DNA from 2 places in the Streptomyces sp. NPDC012637 genome. Region 1 is predicted to be linked to the other one. Evidence: predicted binding sites of a transcription regulator. Region 1 holds the regulator's gene; the other holds the start of a gene.
The links. Region 1 encodes HrcA, which represses chaperone genes, less so after heat shock. Its sites were predicted from a motif close to TTNGCACTCNGNNNNNCNGAGTGCNAA; they were not measured.
Positions count from the first base shown of each region.

Region 2: a site for HrcA is predicted at 1,314-1,340, ahead of groL (chaperonin GroEL). Genes of this name have one in related genera too.

Region 1 is NZ_JBIBDS010000008.1:29,112-32,520, forward strand. It holds gene dnaJ (molecular chaperone DnaJ) at 184-1,320, opposite strand; gene hrcA (heat-inducible transcriptional repressor HrcA) at 1,321-2,340, opposite strand; gene ACFY8W_RS28640 (MBL fold metallo-hydrolase) at 2,488-3,210, shown strand; gene ACFY8W_RS28645 (DUF3097 family protein) at 3,295-3,409, shown strand, end outside.
Region 2 is NZ_JBIBDS010000002.1:882,449-885,857, reverse strand. It holds gene ACFY8W_RS12250 (MoaD/ThiS family protein) at 3-281, shown strand; gene ACFY8W_RS12245 (cold-shock protein) at 879-1,082, shown strand; gene groL (chaperonin GroEL) at 1,505-3,127, shown strand; gene ACFY8W_RS12235 (hypothetical protein) at 3,283-3,409, opposite strand, start outside.

The DNA of each region.
Region 1 (3,409 bases):
CAAGCGCGAGAACAGCCCCTGCCGCCCCGGCGGACCGTGCCGGCCCGGGGACAACCCCCCGGAACCCCCGGCAGACCGCCTAACGCCCGTTGAACGCGTCCTTCAAGCGCGAGAACAGCCCCTGCTGCCCCGGCTGACTGTGCCAGCCCGGGGGACAACCCCCCGGAACCCCCGGCAGACCGCCTAACGCCCGTTGAACGCGTCCTTCAAGCGCGAGAACAGCCCCTGCTGCCCCGGCTGGAACTGGCCCTGCGGGCGCTCCTCGCCGCGGAGCTTCGACAGCTCCCGCAGCAGGCGCTCCTGCTCCGGGTCGAGCTTCGTCGGGGTCTGGACCTCGACGTGGACGATCAGGTCGCCGCGGCCGTTGCCACGGAGGTGGGTGACGCCGCGGCCGTGCAGCGGGATCGACTGGCCGGACTGGGTGCCCGGACGGATGTCGACGTCCTCCAGACCGTCGAGGGTCTGGAGCTGCACCTTCGTGCCGAGGGCGGCCGCCGTCATCGGGAGGGTCACCGTGCAGTGCAGGTCGTCGCCGCGCCGCTGGAAGACCTCGTGCGGGGTCTCGTGGATCTCCACGTACAGGTCGCCGGCCGGGCCGCCGCCCGGGCCGACCTCGCCCTCGCCGGCCAGCTGGATCCGGGTGCCGTTGTCGACGCCGGCCGGGATCTTGACCGTGAGCGTGCGACGGGACCGGACCCGGCCGTCGCCCGCGCACTCGGGGCACGGGGTCGGGACGACGGTGCCGAAGCCCTGGCACTGCGGGCAGGGGCGGGAGGTCATGACCTGGCCCAGGAAGGACCGGGTGACCTGGGAGACCTCACCACGGCCGCGGCACATGTCACAGGTCTGCGCGGAGGTGCCGGGCGCGGCGCCCTCTCCGGAGCAGGTGGTGCAGACGACGGCCGTGTCGACCTGGATGTCCTTGGTGGTGCCGAAGGCGGCCTCTTCGAGGCTGATCTCCAGGCGGATCATCGCGTCCTGGCCGCGCCGGGTGCGCGAGCGCGGGCCGCGCTGGGACGCCGTACCGAAGAAGGCGTCCATGATGTCCGAGAAGTTGCCGAAGCCGCCCGCGCCGAAGCCACCGGCCCCGCCGCCGCCGGACGAGGAGAGCGGGTCGCCGCCGAGGTCGTAGACCTGCTTCTTCTGCGGGTCCGACAACACCTCGTACGCGGCGTTGATCTCCTTGAACCGCTCCTGCGTCTTCGGGTCCGGGTTCACGTCCGGGTGAAGCTCGCGGGCGAGGCGGCGGAAGGCCTTCTTGATCTCGTCCTGGGACGCGTCTCGGCGTACGCCGAGTACGGCGTAGTAGTCCGTGGCCACTTACGACTCCGCCAGGATCTGTCCGACGTAACGTGCCACTGCGCGTACCGCTCCCATCGTTCCGGGGTAGTCCATGCGGGTCGGTCCGACCACGCCGAGTTTTGCGACTGCCTCGCCGCCGGAACCGTAGCCGACCGAGACGACGGACGTGGAGGTCAGGCCTTCGTGGCCGTTCTCGTGCCCGATGCGTACGGTCATGCCCGATTCCTTGGCCTCGCCGAGCAGCTTGAGGAGCACCACGTGCTCCTCGAGAGCCTCCAGGACGGGCCTGATCGTGAGGGGGAAGTCGTGTCCGAAGCGGGTCAGATTGGCGGTACCGCCGATCATGAGCCGCTCCTCCTGCTCCTCCACGAGGGTTTCGAGCAGGGTCGCGAGCACGGTCGAGACCGTGCCGCGGTCCTCCATGTCCTCGAAGGACTCGGGCAGGTCCTGCACCAGCTGCGGCACGTCCGCGAAGCGGCGGCCGACGACGCGGCTGTTGAGCCGGGCCCGGAGATCGGCGAGGGAGATCTCGCCGAAGGGCGCCGGGCAGTCGATGACCCGCTGCTCGACCCGGCCGGTGTCGGTGATCAGCACCAGCATCAGCCGGGCGGGCGCCAGCGACAGCAGTTCCACGTGCCGGACCGTCGAACGGGTCAGCGAGGGGTACTGCACGACGGCGACCTGCCGGGTCAGCTGCGCGAGCAGCCGGACCGTGCGGCCGACGACGTCGTCGAGGTCGACGGCTCCGTCGAGGAAGTTGTGGATCGCCCGCCGCTCGGGCGTCGACAGGGGCTTGACTCCGGCCAGCCGGTCGACGAAGAGCCGGTAGCCCTTGTCGGTGGGGATGCGTCCGGCGCTGGTGTGGGGCTGGGCGATGTAGCCCTCCTCCTCGAGGACCGCCATGTCGTTGCGGACGGTGGCGGGCGAGACACCCAGCTTGTGCCGCTCGGTGAGCGCCTTCGAGCCGACCGGCTCCTCCGTCCCGACGTAGTCCTGGACGATGGCGCGCAGCACCTCGAGCCTGCGTTCGCTGAGCATCGTGCGCACCTCCAGCTGTCGATCCGGTTCCGGTTGCTCCGGATTTGGCACTCGCCCTGTTCGAGTGCCAGGAATCCCCCGGCCAGTGTACGGCGGCCCACGTCGCTCCTGGCAAGGAGGCGGGCTCGGAGCGGTTAGCGTCACGCCATGGACATCGACTGGGAAGCGTACGGGTGGGAGCGGCTCGGGGACGGCGTGGGGAGGTGCCGGCTGGAGGGCTGGGACGCCACGTCGGGCCTGGTCATCGGGCGGGACGCGGTCCTGCTGTACGACACGGGCGCCACGCTCGCGCAGGGCACCGAACTGCGGTCGCAGGTGTCGGCTCTCACGGGCGGCCGGAGGGTGACGCATGTCGCACTGAGTCACCCGCATTTCGACCACGTGCTGGGCACGGCGGTCTTCGCGGGCGCCGAGGTCTTCGGGGCGGTGGGCATGGACACGCTGCTGCCACGGGACCGCGAGGCGCTGCGCACGGACGCGGTACGGCAGGGGGTGGACGAGCGGGCCGCGGCGGAGGCCGCCGAGGTCCTGGTGGCCCCGCGGCACACCGTGACCGGCGAGTGGACCCTCGACCTGGGCGGCCGCCAGGTCCTCCTCGCGAACGTCGGCCCGGGCCACTCGGGTCACGACCTGGCCCTGCTCGTGACCGGGGAGCGCGAGATCGTCTTCTGCGGCGACCTGGTGGAGGAGTCGGGCGAGCCCCAGGCGGGCCCGGACGCGATCCCGTCCCGATGGCCGGCCGCCCTCGACCGCCTGCTGTCCCTCGGCGGCGAGGACGCGGTGTACGTGCCGGGCCACGGCGCGGTGGTCGACGCGGACTTCGTCCGACGCCAGCGGGAGGAACTGGCACGCCGCTTCGACGTGTCGTAGCGTCGCCCGAATGCGCGGTCACCAAACGGATCTGACACCGTTTCGACTGCGCTGCCGCCGCCCTCACCGGACAGAATCGAGCCCATGCGGAGCTACAACCCCGACCTGACACCGCCGTGGAAGCGTCCGGCGGCCGTGCCGGAGGTCCCGGCGGACCGTGACCTGGTGGTCGAGGAGGTCACGACGGGCTTCTGCGGCG
Region 2 (3,409 bases), on a different contig from region 1:
ACATGGCCGTGAACGTCCGCATCCCCACCATCCTCCGCACCTACACGGGCGGCCAGGCCGAGGTCCCCGCCGAGGGCACGACCCTCGCCGAGGTCATCGCCGACCTGGAGAAGAACCACACGGGCATCGCCGCCCGCGTCCTGGACGACCAGGGCAAGCTGCGCCGCTTCGTCAACGTGTACGTGAACGACGACGACGTGCGCTTCGAGCAGGGTCTGGAGACGGCGACTCCGGACGGCGCCGGCGTCTCGATCATCCCGGCGGTCGCCGGAGGCTGCTGAGCCGTCTGCGACCGATCCGTCGGCGACCGCTCCGTCTGCGACCGATCCGTCGGCGACCGCTCCGTCAACGGCCGATCCGTCGGCGACCGCTCCGTCTGCGGCCGATCGATCGGCTACCGATTCGTCAGCGGCCGATCCCTCGGCGGACGAGTCGTAAGAGGCCGGTCCGTAAGCGGCTGATCCGTCAGCGCCGATCCGTAAAGGCCGACCCTTACCGGTCAGTACTGAATTGCCCCTTCCGCGGGAAGAAGCGGAAGGGGCAATTCTGCATGGTTGAGCGCGATAGAGTTGGGGAAGCCCCCTCCGCTGCCCATGCCAGACGCATATGAGAATGCGCCTCGACCTGACAAGAAGCAGCCAAAGTGCCCGCGCCTTGTGCCCCATCTGCGCCGTTTGCCGGGCCCGACTTGCCCCGGAATTCAGCGTAATCTCCCCAATTCCCCTTTCCGGGGTGCCCAGAATTCTCGTCCGATTGACCTGTTGCAGAGGGCAGTTGGGCAGATACATTCAGCCGCGGTCGACGCGTTCCGGCGCAGGGTCTGACCCGGGTCCGCGAAGTGCGGTCCCGCGCAAGGGCCAGTAATAGGGGAGTTAGGCATGGCTCAGGGCACCGTCAAGTGGTTCAACGCGGAGAAGGGCTACGGCTTCATCGCGGTCGACGGTGGTGCGGATGTTTTCGTCCACTACAGCGCGATCCAGATGGACGGGTACCGCACCCTCGAAGAGGGTCAGCGGGTCGAGTTCGAGATCTCGCAGGGCCAGAAGGGTCCGCAGGCGGACATGGTCAAGCTCGCCGTCTGAGCGCGGCGCGATCGGCCACCGACGCACTTCCGTCGAGGGGCCCGCATCCTGACCTGGATGCGGGCCCCTCGCGCGTTTGTCCGTGGAGGTCGGCGGCATGTGCGGGTGGGGGACCGGCGGGTGCGCCCACGGGTGGCGGCGCGCGGGTCCACCGGTGCCGGCGCGCGGGTCCACCGGTGGCCGGAGCGTGGGCCCGCGGGTGACCGGAGGGTGGTCGATCCTCCTGAGTCGCTTGCACTCTCCTAGGGCGAGTGCTAATCATTGGCGTTAGCACTCTGAAGGTGAGAGTGCTTACGAGGATCGGGCAGACGAGGTCGCGGACCGAGTGGGGAAGGAACCCACGAGGAGCGCGGGCCGTCCGTCGCGGGCGTCGGCGCGGTCCAGGAGCGTTATCCACCCCATGTCCGGGAGGACCACTTCACATGGCCAAGATCATCGCGTTCGACGAGGAGGCCCGGCGCGGTCTCGAGCGCGGCATGAACCAGCTCGCTGACGCCGTCAAGGTCACCCTCGGCCCCAAGGGTCGCAACGTCGTCCTCGAGAAGAAGTGGGGCGCCCCCACGATCACCAACGATGGTGTCTCCATCGCCAAGGAGATCGAGCTCGAGGACCCGTACGAGAAGATCGGCGCCGAGCTGGTCAAGGAAGTCGCCAAGAAGACGGACGACGTCGCCGGCGACGGTACGACCACCGCCACCGTTCTCGCCCAGGCCCTGGTCCGCGAGGGCCTCCGCAACGTCGCCGCGGGTGCCAACCCCATGGCCCTGAAGCGCGGCATCGAGAAGGCCGTCGAGGCCGTCTCCGGTGCGCTGCTCGACCAGGCCAAGGAGGTCGAGACCAAGGAGCAGATCGCCTCCACCGCCTCCATCTCCGCCGCTGACACCCAGATCGGCGAGCTCATCGCCGAGGCCATGGACAAGGTCGGCAAGGAAGGCGTCATCACGGTCGAGGAGTCCCAGACCTTCGGTCTGGAGCTCGAGCTCACCGAGGGCATGCGCTTCGACAAGGGCTACATCTCGGCGTACTTCGCGACCGACATGGAGCGCATGGAGGCCGCGCTCGAGGACCCGTACATCCTCATCGTCAACTCCAAGGTCTCTTCGGTGAAGGACCTGCTCCCGCTCCTCGAGAAGGTCATGCAGTCGGGCAAGCCGCTGCTGATCATCGCCGAGGACGTCGAGGGCGAGGCCCTGTCGACCCTGGTCGTCAACAAGATCCGCGGCACCTTCAAGTCCGTCGCGGTCAAGGCCCCGGGCTTCGGCGACCGCCGCAAGGCCATGCTGAACGACATCGCCATCCTCACCGGCGGCACGGTCATCTCCGAGGAGGTCGGCCTCAAGCTCGAGAACGCCGGCCTGGACCTGCTGGGCCGCGCCCGCAAGGTCGTCATCACCAAGGACGAGACCACCATCGTCGACGGTGCCGGTGACAGCGAGCAGGTCGCGGGTCGCGTGAACCAGATCCGCGCCGAGATCGAGAACTCCGACTCGGACTACGACCGCGAGAAGCTCCAGGAGCGCCTGGCGAAGCTCGCCGGTGGCGTCGCCGTCATCAAGGCCGGTGCCGCGACCGAGGTCGAGCTCAAGGAGCGCAAGCACCGCATCGAGGACGCCGTGCGCAACGCGAAGGCGGCCGTCGAGGAGGGCATCGTCGCCGGTGGTGGCGTGGCCCTGCTGCAGGCCTCCTCCGTCTTCGAGAAGCTGGAGCTGGACGGCGACGAGGCCACCGGTGCCAACATCGTCAAGCTGGCCCTGGAGGCTCCGCTGAAGCAGATCGCCGTCAACGGTGGTCTCGAGGGCGGCGTCATCGTCGAGAAGGTGCGCAACCTGCCCGTCGGCCACGGCCTGAACGCCGCGACCGGTGAGTACGTCGACATGATCGCCGAGGGCATCATCGACCCCGCCAAGGTGACCCGTTCCGCGCTGCAGAACGCGTCCTCCATCGCGGCCCTGTTCCTCACCACCGAGGCCGTCATCGCCGACAAGCCGGAGAAGGCCGCCGCGCCGGCCGGCGGCGGCATGCCGGGCGGTGACATGGACTTCTGATCCTGACGGATCGGATCTCCTGAGCAACGCCGAAGGGCGGCACCCGAGAGGGTGCCGCCCTTCAGTGTTTCCGGGGTTCCGTGGTCCCGTGGATTCCGCGGTTTCCGGGAAGTGCTTCCGGGACCTGCGGGAATCCGGGGCCTACGGGAAGGGGCTCAGCGGACGTCGACCCAGTCCTGGCCGCTGAACGTCTGGAAGTGGGTGCCGTCGCCGTAGTAACGGATCTGGTACCAGCCGTCGGCGGTCGCCGTGGTCTTCAGCGAGACCGCGCCCGTCGAGGAG